Acaryochloris sp. CCMEE 5410: one gene and its partner. The protein of the gene in region 2 interacts with the protein of the main gene of each other region in a pairwise test. Links are inferred from orthologs where the notes say so. Each region holds a gene or a part of one and is shown on either strand. Other genes may lie near its edges. The genes, in order: ON05_RS24005 and ON05_RS33405.

The links.
Region 1: the proteins of ON05_RS33405 (region 2) and ON05_RS24005 interact in binary tests that used the Escherichia coli proteins (3 or more experiments, as listed by UniProt). The link is inferred for Acaryochloris sp. CCMEE 5410 from one-to-one orthologs.

What each region holds. Positions count from the first base shown.
Region 1 is NZ_AFEJ02000002.1:686,082-693,380, forward strand. The notes cover bases 152-3,052. They hold ON05_RS24005 (penicillin-binding protein 2), read left to right. Parts: upstream 152-648; coding sequence 649-2,457; downstream 2,458-3,052. Other genes in these bases: ON05_RS24000 (hypothetical protein), read left to right, coding at 152-627; ON05_RS24010 (thiol-disulfide oxidoreductase DCC family protein), read right to left, coding at 2,648-3,052. Also shown: more of ON05_RS24000, read left to right, coding at 118-151; more of ON05_RS24010, read right to left, coding at 3,053-3,091; ON05_RS24015 (hypothetical protein), read left to right, coding at 3,238-3,573; ON05_RS24020 (pitrilysin family protein), read right to left, coding at 3,632-5,122; ON05_RS24025 (NIL domain-containing protein), read left to right, coding at 5,252-5,656; ON05_RS24035 (hypothetical protein), read left to right, coding at 7,085-7,299. UniProt on the Escherichia coli protein: Essential cell division protein that catalyzes cross-linking of the peptidoglycan cell wall at the division septum. Required for localization of FtsN.
Region 2 is NZ_AFEJ02000005.1:34,330-41,634, reverse strand. The notes cover bases 3,065-5,971. They hold ON05_RS33405 (transglycosylase domain-containing protein), read right to left. Parts: upstream 5,520-5,971; coding sequence 3,609-5,519; downstream 3,065-3,608. Other genes in these bases: ON05_RS33400 (ATP-dependent RecD-like DNA helicase), read right to left, coding at 5,740-5,971; ON05_RS33410 (hypothetical protein), read right to left, coding at 3,065-3,468. In the rest of the region: aac(3) (aminoglycoside 3-N-acetyltransferase), read right to left, coding at 1-357; ON05_RS33425 (hypothetical protein), read left to right, coding at 592-1,203; ON05_RS33420 (hypothetical protein), read left to right, coding at 1,443-2,108; ON05_RS33415 (cell division protein SepF), read left to right, coding at 2,255-2,536; more of ON05_RS33410, read right to left, coding at 2,566-3,064; more of ON05_RS33400, read right to left, coding at 5,972-7,305. UniProt on the Escherichia coli protein: Cell wall formation. Synthesis of cross-linked peptidoglycan from the lipid intermediates.

The DNA of each region.
Region 1 (7,299 bases), on a different replicon or contig from region 2:
CTGGAAACAATTATGAATTTATGCATTTATAATGCATGAGGCAACCACTGAAAATTGCCACAAAACAAAGTTTCCGAACCCATTACCAGGTGATTTCCTGGGCTTGAGGAGTTGAGTATGGCCGTCGCTAGCCGATCTAAAGTTGTTCCTGTTCGATCGAAAAAGGCTGCCCTGTCAGCTCGCTCCCATCCTCCTCAGGGACGCCGAAAAACGAGGACTCCGTCTCGGCAAGAACAGCCCTTAGATCTCCTTGATTCCCGTTCACCCCAATTTCCCAATTGGCTCATACTATTGATGGTGTTTCGAAAGCTATCAACCCCAATTTTGATGGTGACAGTCCTGGGAATTTTGCCCCTCTATGCTTGGCGAGTCAATACGCAACAATCTTGGGGAGATCAATATACCAAACTAGAGAAACTACAGCGTGATCAGCGCCATTGGATCACCCGCAATGAAGAGCGCAAATTCCAAATTTCTGAAAATTTAGAAAACAATCCAGCGGGCTTTGTCCCCAAAAGTTCTAAGACGACCGTGTTTTTTAAGCCAGCCCCGGCACGTCCGGTTCAGCCTGCCCCTTCTCAGGGAAATGGCATCACCCATATTGATGTTGCTCCGATTGGTTATTAAGTCCAACTTCTTTGCAAGTCTATGCCCACTCCCTCTTACCCCGTCCAAGATCGTCGGGCCGCAATTAAAGCCCGAATCCGAACGAAGCAGCCCCATCGAGTTCCAAATCAGCGTTTACGCTTATTTCTAGTTTGGTTGGTGGTATTCGGAGGTATTGTGGGCCTGTTGGCCCGTTTAGTCTATTTGCAAGTCAGTGCGGCCCCGTTTCTCCGAACAAAAGCTCAAGATCAGCAGTTGGGCAATCTACCTGAACGAACCTTTCGCTATCCAATCGTCGATAGCCAGGGGAATCTACTCGCCAAGGATGAACCTGTCTTTCGTCTATTTGCTCATCCCTTTTTATTCCAAAAACAGCCAGATGAAATCGCGAAGGCCCTAGCCCCGGTCCTTGACCGCTCCTCCGATTCTCTAATTGAGCTATTTAAAACTGGAGAGAGTGGGATTCCCATTGGGTATCGCCTGTCGGAAACCGAAGCGGAAAAAATCAATAATCTCTATTTAGATGGTTTAGAAATTACTCGGGAATGGCAACGGGTCTATCCCCAATCAGGACTAACGTCGGGGCTGGTTGGATATGTCAACACCGAAAATCAGGGACAATCTGGCATTGAATATAGCCAGCAGCCTCTCTTGAAGGGAGATCCGATTCCTTTGCTCGTCGCAAGGGATGGCCAGGGCAAGCTCTTACCGGATCGATTTCCCTTAGAACCCCTGAATGCCAATGATCTGACCCTGAAATTGACCCTAGATACTCGACTGCAGCGGTCGGCACGACAAGCCCTTCATCAAACAATGGCAAAGTTCCGGGCAAAACGAGGCTCCGTCATTGTGATGGATGTTGAGGATGGCTCTCTCAAAGCTTTGGCTTCGGAACCCTCCTTTAATCCCCAGCGTTATTTTGAAGCGAATACCGAGCTGTTTAAAAACTGGGCTATTTCGGATCTCTATGAGCCAGGGTCGACCTTTAAGCCGATCAATATTGCGATCGCATTAGAATCCAATGCCATCAAAGCCGACAGTGTTTTCCATGATGGCGGTCAAATTACCGTAGGGGGCTGGCCAATTAATAATGCCGACAACTCAGGTCACGGCAACCTTTCCATTACTGGCATCTTGGAATATTCCAGCAACGTGGGCATGGTTCATGTCATGCAGCGGATGGATCGATCGGCTTACTACAACTACCTCAAGAAAATTGGGATTGGCCAAATTACGGGTACTGATCTTCCCTTTGAAACCCCTGGTCAGTTTAAGGATAAGCAGCAGTTTTTGGACTATCCCATTGAAGCGGCAACCGCAGCTTTCGGCCAAGGATTTTCGGTGACGCCTCTGCAAATGGCGCAGCTCCATGCCGCCATTGCCAATGGGGGCGAGCTAGTAACTCCCCATGTGGTCGATGGTCTGTATAACCCTGCTGGCAAGAAAACCAAGGGTTTAAATCTCATTCAACCCCGACGCATCTTTTCGGAAAATACAGCCGCCAAAGTTCGGACCATGATGGGCAGCGTCGTTCAAAACGGAACGGGTAAACCCGCCAAAATTCCTGGCTACCGCTTAGGGGGTAAAACAGGAACAGCCCAAAAAGCAGATAGTGGTACCTATAGCAATGCCCGCATTACTAGCTTTGTGGCATCCTTCCCTTTAGAGTCCCCTAAATATGTGGTATTAGCCGTAGTGGATGAACCGCAAGGGGGCAATGCTTATGGCTCTACGGTTGCCGCTCCGGTTGTGAAGTCAGTGTTGGAAACTTTGATTAGCGTTGAGGGCATTCCTCCCAGTCATCCTGCTGAATTAAAGGCAAAGCCTAAAGCATCTCGCCCAGGCGGATGAAGGGCTTTCCTGTTCATTCCTACCTGACTAAGGGACCACCGAGAATTGAGTTAGGAATTGTGCAGAGACCAAACCAGTGAACAGTCGTCTTGTTCAGTGAGGAAACTGCTCATTTTAACTGTCTTGCAACAGCATCACCCTACGCAAGGGTTGGCATCTTAATTTGAAGTGTTTGGGCACTAGTAAAGCGTTAGGGGAGAAACCGCTTTTGCTCAACTTCACTGGGCATTCGGCAGGTAGCTCGTCGTCCAAAGAGTCGATAGCGATTGCGGGCAATGAAACGATAGATGCGATCGCGAATAGGTCTCGGCATGACACCAATGGCAGTAAAGACGGACCAAACGCCACCCAAACGGTTACAGACTTGAATAAACGCATCAGACTGATCGTATAGATGATGCTCGTCCCGATAGTAAATCGACCAAGCCTCCCGATCTAGGGGTAATGGGGGCAAATACTGTCTGGCTGTTTGACCTTGTAAAGGAGCAATTAGGATAGTTCCCTGTGGATCGACTTTTAGCAGGATGTCCACAAAGCCATTACACATCACACATTCCCCATCAAAAAACACGATGGGCTGCTGCGTGGAGACCGTCTGGCTGGCTATCTGATTTGAAAGTCGTGGTGTCGCCATGCCATTGCTCTAAGAACCTATTTTGAATCTAACATGGCTGCTTTGGCATTAGCATAGGGCTGTCTTGCGGGGCTCGGACATATCCTTTAGCAGGAACGGCAGCTTTCGAGGTAGGATCTGCAAGTTACATCTATGCTAGTTGAACAATGGCTGAGCGACCGATTAAAAAGTCTGAATTAGAAAAGCGTGCCCAGGCTGAAGGCCAAACAGGCGATGACAAAAACCGTAACCAGAAGGGCCGCAAGGGTGGACGAGGTAAAGGTCGAAACAACAAAGATAGAGATAGGAAAAAGCCTGCTGTTCCCCTAGCATTGATGCGGGGTCCCAAGCCATCCGCCAAGGTGGAAGAGCCTGAGCCCGCCCCTGAAGAAGCAGTTGCAGAAACCACCCCAGAAGGTGAAGAAGCCGTAGCTGAGGCAGCCGATGCAGCCGAAACGGACTCAGCCGAAGCTAGCGAAGCAGATCCCGCGCCTGAAAATTAACGATTAGCCTCAACATAAATTCTGAGAGAAATTATGCTGAGGCTAGATTCTTGGCAGATTAAGAAGACACGGGTTGAGGAATCGTGATATCAATCGGTGTCACCGTTTTTCCTAAGTCTTCTAATGGGGGTTGAATCGCTGAGCGGTTCCCCACGACTAAAGTGACAATCTGATCAGGCTGCAGATATTTCTTCGCTGCAGCCTGAACTTTTTCAGCCGTCATGGTTTTGACTGCCCGCTGATATTGGAAGATAAAATCATCGGGATAACCAAAGTACTCATATCGCATTAAACGAGACAAGGTTTGGCCTGGATCCTGAAAGTTAAAAACAAAAGAGTTGAGAATTGAATCCTTGGCTTGTTGAAGTTCATCCGCCGATAAGGGGGCTTCACGGACCTTTTTCAGTTCACCCAACACCGCATTAATAAATGGCACGGTGGCTTCTGAACGCGTCTGCCCCCCAGAAATAAATAACCCTGGATAATCGTAACGAGCGCTCCATACTGCATAAACGGAATAGGCCAATCCCTGGCGAGATCGGACTTCGTTAAATAACCGTCCCCCAAAGCTGTTGAGGGCTTCATTCATCACTAGTAAGGAGAAAATATCAGGACTATCAAACTTCCCTCCCAAATGACCGATTTGGACATTGCTTTGGGAGAGTTGAGGTTGATCGACGATAAATGTCTCCCCAGCTTTGAGTTGCTCTGCTCCCGGTGCTGGTGGCATTTCATCCCGCTCGGGTATGGCGGGCCAATCGCCAAATTCCTGTTTGATCCGCTGAGTCATAGCGGCAGGATCGAAGTCTCCCACAATGCCTAAAATCATGCAGTTGGGATGGAAGTTCTGTTGGTAAAAGGATTCGACATCGGCTTGGGTGATATTGTCGAGAGTTTGATATTCCTGGGTGCGGGCATAGGGGCTGTCTCCCCCATAAATCAGTTTTTTAAATTCTCGGCCTGTAATGTCGTCAGGGTCATCGTTACGACGAGCAATGTTTCCTCGACGCTGAGTCTTGGCTAAAACGAGCTTGTCCTCTTCGAACGCCGGTTCGCGAATGACTTCCGAAAACAAACCAAAGACGGTATCTAAGTCTTCACTCAAGGCGGCGAAGGATGCACTGCCTGAAGCGGTACTAATCCCTGTCTCTACGGATGCGGCCCGTTGCTCTAGCATTTGGTTAAGCTGATCAGAAGGATGCGTTTTGGTGCCGCCCGTCCGCATCACGGTGCCAACAATATCCGCTAAACCTACTTTTTCGGCAGGCTCAAGCCGTGACCCTGTCCGCATACGAGCAATACCGTTGACCAAAGGCAGCTCATGATTTTCCATCAAATACACGGTCAAACCGTTATCCAGTTGGAATCGACTATATTCTGGGATGGTTACTTCAGGGAGGGGTGGAAATTCTAAGTCTGTATAGTGTTTAGCGGTGGCCGCCGTACCCGGACGAATCGAACCGATGACTAGCAAGAGGGGAATAACCGCGAAGGCAATTAACCGCTGTAGGGTTTTACGTAGAAATCGGTTGCGGTGGGCGTTGGGCATGGTTAACGTGCTTTTCCTATGAACAGCTCATCTCTAACAGATTAGCCTAAACTTTTACGAGGCGAGGGGTGAATTTATATCCTTTTGACCTGCTTTACAATTAAAAGTGCCCCTACCGTTGTCTGGCCCGTGAAAAAGCGCGTTACTCTTACGTTCCCTCGGCGAGCCGTTCCGGTTCCAGTCACCTATCGATTGGCAAAAGATTTCAATGTGGCAGCAAACATTATTCGTGCCCAGGTTGCCCCAAACCAAATTGGTAAGTTGGTGGTGGAACTGGCAGGAGATATTGATCAGCTTGATGCGGCAATTGATTGGATGCTGTCGCAAAATATTGATGTGTCTTCCTCGAATCGCGAAATTCTGATCGATGAAGATAGTTGCGTTCACTGTGGTTTATGTACGGGAATATGCCCCACCCAGGCCCTCACCCTTAGCCCCAAATCTTTTTTGCTGAACTTTACGCGATCTCGCTGTATTGTTTGTGAACAATGTGTTCCTACTTGCCCCGTACAAGCTATTTCTACTAACTTTTAGTAGGCATTGAGCATGGTTGACCTTGAATCTCTTCTCAAAACAGAGTTGCCACGCTGTCTTGACCAGGTTAAGGGATCTACAAATAAATAAGGTACCCATCAATTGGGCACAATCTTGATATCCCATTTGGGTAACGCTTCAGAACATAGCCATTGTTGTTTGTAGGCTTCTAGCTCATCTGAGGGCACAGTAATGTTCTTTTCATAGGTGCCCTCAATCAAATGAACCAAAGGCTTCAATCCATTCCAGGTCATATTCGATGCCCACTGGACAGCCGTATCAATGGAGTTGAGGATAGTGCCATTCCAATATTGTTCCAAGGCTGCCCAACATCGCTCAATCGGATTGTATTTGCTGTGATAGGGCGGATAGTAAATCAGATGAACCGATAATCGTGTCATTTGGACAAACTCAACCATACGCTTGATAAATTGTGTGCGGTTACTGCGCACTGCAGAGCCGCCATCAAGGTTAATTTCTAATCCCTCTATCTGAGGATAGTTATCGTGATGTTCGCGCCACCAAGCCTCTAAACAATCAACAATAAAATCAGTAGTTTCAGCAGACTGACCAAAGTAAATTGACAGTTGCCCTGCGAGCACATCGAGAATCCCGAAGGGTACCAAAATAGCGTCCCAATGGTCATCATGGTCATTGGCTTTTGTCGCGTCTAGGGTACGAGCTTTGCCGCCACGAGAGAGGTTGCCAATTTTAACTTTGGCTTTGCTATCAATCGAGATGCGCAATAGGTTGGGGCCGCATCGGCAGCATAATTGGCTTGAGCGACATTTGCGAAAATCGCATCGGTTTGCGGCAGTTTTTCAGGGGTTTAACTTTTGGGTTTTTAAGCGATAACCCATTCGATTCAATAGATTGCCGATGGTTTGACGGGTTGGTAATGCCTCATCGCTGTAGCCTTTCTCCTCAATCAATGCCTCACGCACGGCCCTGGCACTGATACGGGTGTAGTACAACGTTGATTTGAACTTCGGATCAGCTTGGGCTTCACCATCAACTAAATCCCGAATGTCAGTTGCTAAATGGGGTAGTTTCGTTTCGCTAAGCTGACGACCTCGGGCTTGATAGTTGTCAACGCATCTAATGCCAGTCCGTCGTTCATCAAGGCCCAGTTGAACACTGGTACGTCTCCAACCTAAATGACGCTCAGCTTTGCGGGCAGAGCCGTCCAGGTAGTCTTCAGCCACTTTTGCCATGAATGCTCGCTTGTGTGGGCCTGTCAGTTTCTTGGCGGCATCTCGAAACGTCTCTTTTATAGGGGCATCTAGCATCAGATATCCTCAAAACAATCGGTCAATCATGTATTGACTTGTTTCTTAGATTCGCAGGTACTTTATTTCTTGGCAAGTCCCTAAAACCATTTCAATTCCCCCATTCAGCCCCAACGATGCCATCGCTACGGCATTTACATTGACATCACCGCTAGATAGCGCTTTAGAGGTACAGGTTTTGGGCCATCCACTGGTAGCCTACAATCCCAATTGCGGAGATGACTCTAGCTTTATCAGTCCGCTTTATCTTAAATGGTCCAATGGTCCCGAAATTTGTGTTTTCGATAGTCAAATACATGGCTATCACGGTGAGATGAATGCATCCGCTAAATTTCGTGGTTCAGGACTGCCAAA
Region 2 (7,305 bases):
GCTCCTATGCGCACCTGGCCAAGTCCGAAGATATTCGGTGAGAATTCCCATTTCTCTCCAATCGGCACGAGACCGAGACGGATCATAGGCTGGGCATTCGCACAGATAGGCTTCTTGCCTGTGTTTGGGCCATCGGGACAAATCGTAGGGATTATCTTCCCAGCTTGCCATCATCATTAAAGTGCCAGAGTCTGTTAGGAGTGACAGAATAGCTGCCAGCACAACATCTGGTCCACCCACAACCCATCCAATATTCCGAACAGAGGAATGAAGCATGATCGTCTGCTTCTTGCAGACTCCTAATTTCTTGAGATCTTGAATCAACTGGCTCTTAGTAATGAGCTGTTTCTTCTTCATGTGGCTCATGATGAAGTTGTTGTCTGAAGCTTAAGATAAATCAAAAGGAATATCTACTGCAACTCGCTCTTGTCCTTCAGCCTTGACCAGAGACAGAGCTAGATCTTAGCGGGAATAGCGCTAACTACACCCATGCTGATCACGATGAGATCTCACCCGTAAGCTTTTACAACAATCCCTCTCCAATCAGTGAGCCTAGTCGATAAACTGGCTTTGTGTAGAGGACTCCCCCCCATGACTTCCCCAATCATCAGCCTTAACCCTAAGCCCATCCCTCAAACCACCCCAGGCCAACCCAAGCCCGCTCCTTCCACACCCAAGCTCTTAAGTAAAACAACCTTCCCAAAAAGAGCACCAGAGGGAACCCGATCAGCCGAGCAAGAACCAAGACACAGGGAGCTGGGAGGAATACGTCGGAGTGTTAGGCGAACTCCCCGATCAGCCAAACCTGAGTACACTCCTAAGACTAAATCCTCAGAAGCTGCCCAGGCTAGTCAGCCGAGAACCCCTAGGATTTCGGCAGAGCTGGAGAGGCGATTCAGGAATCTGGAGTTGGGGCAAAAGAATCTAGTTGAGCAAGTCAGTAAGAGAGGGGAGCTGGAGTATCTGGCTGTAGCCAAGAATGGATCGGGGCAGTACTGGATTACGGTGGCGGGAACGGGGAAGCCTTTCGTGAGGGAATCGTTTGCTACACCGGAATTTTGCTGGGAGTGCGCGGTTGAGATTGAGGAGAACTTTGAGATTGGGGAAGTGATTGAGCTGAGGCCACCGGAGACGATGGAGCGGATCGGGGAGATGGTCGGAGTGTGGTTGGAGCGGGAGCGGGTGAAGGAGATTTGGGGGTGAAGTTACCTTGGTGCTTTGCGCCAACCGTTGGAGATTGCTTCCGACTCAGTACAAAACCATTTTTCTCCCTTCTCTGGGCTGATGACCAAGCGGTCTAAGATCTACTGTGATTGTTAAAAACTCTTGATCTTGTGCCCAGAGATCTCATTATTGCGCATCTGAAAGTTATGGGTTGAAGTTCCGTCTGGTGCTACTGTCAGTAGTAATTCTGGTAATCGTTCTCTCTGACAGCATTATCCATGCCTTCTCAACCTTCTAAAGATAACCAGGGGCCGATCTCAGACCCTATCAACCATTTGATTGATGAGCAGATGGAGCGGATCACCGACCCTAGCCTTCCCCTTATAGAGAAGTTTGGAGAGGCAGCTCGCCAAGTTGCGATCACACTATACGAAGTGGGAGGGAAGGGAATCGTTCTGGGGTTAGAGAGTGCCAGTTCTAAGAAATTCTTTTATGTACAGCAGCAGAGTATAATCCCAGCATTGTGGATGACTGCCGTCTCCTTTAAGCGCAAAGTTGCTCAACAAGTTGATGAGTATGACCCCAGTTACGAAGCAGTGGTGGTCATGGTGGTGTTCCCGACAGCTCAGTTATTTCATGCAACTGCAGCAGAAGATATGGATCTTATAGAGGTCCAAGAAGTGGAACAGACCTCAATCAAATTGCCCTCTGGAGTCAAGATTCGCTCCGAACAACAAGGACAGGTTTTTATCTACAACTTCACGCATCAGAAGTTAGGGAAACTGGGTCGAATTGTCGTCAAACCTCATCGTGGAAATCAAGCTCAAATTGACTACGAGCTAGCTGATACCGGATTTGATCCAAAAGCCAAACAGCGACAGGAAATTTTTGTCCCTCTTGCTCAGGAACTGATGCAGCGAATTGATCTAGGGTTGATGCGGTAGCTGCGGAACTATTGGCTCCTTCTAGTGTCATTGGGAGTAACCGATGAGATACGATCCTAGGCTTGAGCATGTATGAACAGACTGCCTGGAGTATTCACGAAACGTTGAGAATGTGCCTGGACTTGGTCGCAGAGGAGCACTGGTTTATGAACAATCTTCTTCCCTTGCAAGCAATTTCACCCCATATGATCCGTGTGTTTCACCCCCAGTCATTTGAAGATGCTCAAGAAGCAATCAACGCGATGAAAACGGATGATATGCTTCTAGTGAATTTGGCGGCTTTGGAAAATAAGCTGGCTCAGAGGCTAACAGACTACTTAGCTGGTAGTACTTTTGCGCTATCAGGAGAGCGAATGGAGATTGGTAGAGGCGTTTTTCTATTTGCTCCACCATCATTCCTGATCTCAAGAATGATGGCATCTACTTGAGATCAGGAATGATGATACTCTGAAACGTCTCAAGTCTTCTTTTGAGACTTTTGATTCTTAGATGAACCAGATTCTGTTGGCCCAACATTTCTACTCGATTCAAAGACATAGCGCATCTGCTTTTTGGGTACTTTGAGCCAACGATTCTGATCAACACCTCGATACATCAAGGTTTTCATTCTTGCTCGTTCAGCTTTATTTTGCTCTGGGGTCAATTTACCAAACAATATCAAGCTCAAATCATCAGTGTGCATGACTTTCCCAGGATTTTCCTGCATAATCTTTGAGATTGCATCAATCTTGGTCATCTTGTCATAGGGTTTGTTCATCTTCAGAACAGTGGATGAAGAACGTCTTCCTTGTCTCTTAGTTTTCTTGGCCTTGTTCTGAGAAGCTATGTTCTTAGAGGTTGAGGATTTTTTGGATGAAGCTTTTTGAGCAACTTGAGGGGAAGTAGCTTCAGCTTTAGGCTCTACCTTTTGTGTCGATTTTGGTGCAGAGGCTGATTTTTTGGATGTTGGAGATTTTCTTTTCCCGGATGAGGGTGACGCCTTTTGTGCAGCTTTCTTTGGGGTAGCTGTAGCTTCAACTTCCGGTTTTACTGTCCCCTTTGTCTTTGCAGTTGAAACTGGCTTCTTAGGAGTTGCAGACTTCTTCTTTGAAGCAGCTTTTTGAGTAGTTTTCTTAGACTTGGCTTTAGGTTCTACTGTGTTGGCAACTGTTGAGCCTGGTGCTTCTGATTCTATTGAGTTTGCTTCACCTTGAAGGATTGAAAGGATATCAGAGCCTAACAATGGATCTTCAATCAACGTATCTAGAGAGGTGATTTTAGTCTTGAGTTGAATCGTTTGAGCTTCAAGTTCAGCGAGTGTCTCCTGGTAGTGAGTCTTTAGCTCAAGTAGTACTGTGGAGTATTTGTTGTCAGCAGCCATAGTTTGTCGTAGATTAGTGTAGTTTTAGCAAAGGTAAGAAAGCTAACCTATAGCATTCCCAGAATTAACTTCCTTTGTATCTAATCATTAATGGGCTAATTTGGGATTTCTGGGGCGTTTAGAAATTTTTCCCGTAGTACTTAACCCTGGGGTTTGGGGAACTTGGAAGGTGGCTCAAAATACTGAACAGGTGTATCTTTTAACGCCTCACTCATAAACTCTCGCCACACAGGGGCCATCCATCCTCCACCCGTTGCCCCAGACCCAATCCGGGAGTAATTGTCATTGCCAGCCCACACGGCCACTGAAAGTTGAGGCACATAGCCCACAAACCAAACATCCCGCTCGGAAGAAGTGGTCCCCGTCTTTCCAGCTGCGGGGCGACCAATCTGGGCTGCTACCCCCGTCCCTGATTGCACGACGGTTTGCAACGTACTGTTCACGGCAGCAGCAGCCCAAGGATTGAGCACCAACTTGGGTTGTGGGGTATTGTTAATCAACACTTTACCCGTAGGATCTGTGACTTGCAAAATGGCTGTTGTTTTGGACTGCCAGCCATTATTGGCAAAGGTGGCATAGGCTGAAGCCATCTCTACGGGTGTTAAGTCTACTGCCCCTAAGGGAAGTGAAATCACATTGGGGATCGGGCTGGTAATCCCTAATTTGCGACTGACATCTATCACATTCTTGATGCCTACTTTTTGCCCCATGACAATGGCAGGCACATTGCGCGATTGCGCGAGCGCTTGACGAATGGACATCGAGCCCTGAAAGCTGCGGTCGTAGTTTTGAGGCTTATATCGCTGGAGCCCACCATCATTGAAGCTCACGGGAGAGTCTTTAACCATAGAGTCTGGGGTGTACTTCCCTGTTGCAAAGGCTGTGTAATACACCAAGGGTTTAAAGGCCGAGCCAGGTTGTCGATACGCCTGAGTCGCTCGATTAAATTCACTCTTTTTATTGTCCACTCCACCGACAATAGCCTTGATGAAGTGCGTTCTTGGATCAACCGCGACTAATGCCATTTGGTCTGCGGCATAGGCATAGTGTTGATGATTCCTGCGAACGGTCTCCTCAGCGATTTTCTGCATTTTCCAGTCGAGGGTCGTTTGAACTCGGAATCCCCCTCTAACCAATGCCTCTCGACCAAATCTTTCCGTTAATTCTTGAATGACGGTATTGGTAACATCAGGAGCTTGGCTCCGTTGATAGGAGGTAATTTCTCCTAGAGTGATTTTCTCAGCCCGAGCCGCTTCAGCTTCAGCGGGTGTAATCCATTTCAGCTCCTCCAAACGTCCGAGAACGATGTTCTGTTGTTCTTTGGCCAGGTCTAAATCCACAAATGGACTATACCCTTCTGGTGCTTTGATAATCCCAGCCATCATGGCGGATTCAGCTAAGGTCAGATCTTCAGCAGACTTATTGAAATAGCTCCGGGCAGCCGTTTCTACCCCATAGGTGTTATGGCCCCAATACACCTGGTTGAGGTACAACTGTAGGATTTCATCTTTACTGAGTAATTGATCAATTCTCAGGGCTAGCACTGCTTCTGCGAGTTTGCGGCTAAAAGCTCTTTCTGGGGTCAAATAGAGGTTTTTAGCCAGCTGCATACTCAGGGTTGAAGCCCCTTGCACCGTTTGGCCTGCCTGGTAATTGGTGATGGCTGCCCGTAGAATACCGACCGGATTAATGCCGTCATGCTGATAAAAGTTGCTATCTTCAATGGCGAGTACAGATAGTTTTAGGTGGGGCGAGATTTTAGCTAGAGGGACGACCTGGCGATTCTCTTCCTCATGCAAGCCCGTGAGTAACTTGCCGTTGATGTCATAGATATAGGTTGTTTCGTTGGGTGAAAAGCTAGCTAATGAAGTCACATCAGGCAGATCACGATAACTAATCGCTACCCCCATCAGTCCTCCTGCTAAGCCAGCACTTCCTAGGAGGGTCAGGGTCAATATGGTGGTCAAGGTAGCATTGCCTATCCCCCTTAAAAAGAGGGTGGAGGTTGATCTAGAGGAGAAGTCCCGAGGAGAAGTGGCACTAGATGACATGGATGTATGAATGGGCAACCTTAACACACTAAATTTAGAGTGTGAGGTTACTGCTAAAAAATGACTGAGAAGCTTTCTATACCTAAAGTCTGCCCATATTCAACCAAAGCTTTACGCTCGTTCTTAAAGAACCATCATCTCTGCAAAGTAACTCAACAATATGGGGATTTCATGAGTTAGTTAAACAACCCAGAGTATCGATGACTGTGTTAATGATCCGTTAAAGAATTGCGGAAGCTAGTGATTCGTTGGCCTTGGGAACACCTCCCAAACGCCGCTCAAGCAAGGTGTATCGTTGCCTATCTTTGATCTGCCTGACGGCCATGCTGATGGCATTCTTGGGGCCTACGAGAATCGCCAGTTTCTTCGCCCGTGTCAGTCCGGTATAGAGCAAGTTACGGCTGAGCATAATGTAATGCTGCATGTACAGGGGCAGAATGACGACGGGATATTCCGACCCCTGGCTCTTATGGATCGTGACGGCCCAGGCTAAACCAATTTCATTCAAGTCAGCCAAATCGTAGGAGACTGACCGCTCCGCATACTGAACCGTCACGGCAATCTCTTCTACATTGATATCCTCGATCACTCCCATATCGCCGTTGAATACTTCTCGGTTGTAATCATTGACCTGCTGCAGAACACGATCTCCCACCCTGAGTATCAGACCTCCTCTCGTCAACTCAGGCTTATCGGGGCAAGGAGGATTAATCAAAGCTTGCAACACTTGATTGAGTTTACGAGTACCGACTTCGCCCCTCGTCATGGGGCATAGGACTTGCACATCTCGTGCTGGCTGGAACCCAAGTTCAGGGAGAAGATCGTTGATCAGTTCCTGGATCGCTTGCACACCGTTCTCAGGTTCGGGGGCACCTAACCAGAGACAATCTGTTTTGGGCGAAGGACTTACGGATTCCAAGTTGGGAAACTGGCCTTGATTAATGCGATGGGCGTTACGGATGATGTGACTGGCTTGGGCCTGACGAAAGACCTCCGTTAGTTCAATAATGGGAATTCTCCCAGAGGTTATCAGATCTAATAGGATATTTCCTGGTCCCACACTGGGTAACTGGTCTGTATCCCCCACGAGCAAGAGTTGAGTGTTGGTATCAATAGCCTTGATCAGGGAATTGGCTAAGAACAGATCCAGCATGGAGGCTTCATCAATCACCACTGCGTCAGCGGGGATCGGGTTATCTGAGTTCCGTTGAAACTTCATTGTCTTGGGGTCAAATTCCAAGAGGCGATGAATCGTTTTTGCTTCATGACCCGTCACTTCACTGAGGCGTTGCGCGGCTCGACCTGTCGGGGATGCTAATACGATGTCTTTCCCCATTGCTTTCCAGAGCGCTACGATTGTGCGGGTGGTAAAAGTCTTCCCCGTTCCGGGTCCACCCGTAAGGATCACAACACGCTGACTCGCTGCCATTTCCACGGCTTGCTGCTGCTGTTTTGAGAGACTCACATCTGTTTGAGCCATGAAGCGGTCTAACCAAGCCCTTACCCGTTCATTATCGACAACTAGAGAGCTGGCCAGCAGCTGGAGGACTCGTCGAGACAAGTGAAATTCTGCTTGAAAGAAGGGAGGTGCGTAGCAAAGCAGTTTCGTCGAGCCCTCATGGGCTAACCGTTCGACGATTAGCTCAGCATCAGAGATCATGGCATGGATCAGGTACTCCACTTGATCGGGTTTGGGCTGATAGTCAGGGAGAGCTAATCTCTTCACCGCTAGATCAATCAATTCTGGTTGAGGTAAATAACAATGCCCTTCTTCTGCGGATTCACT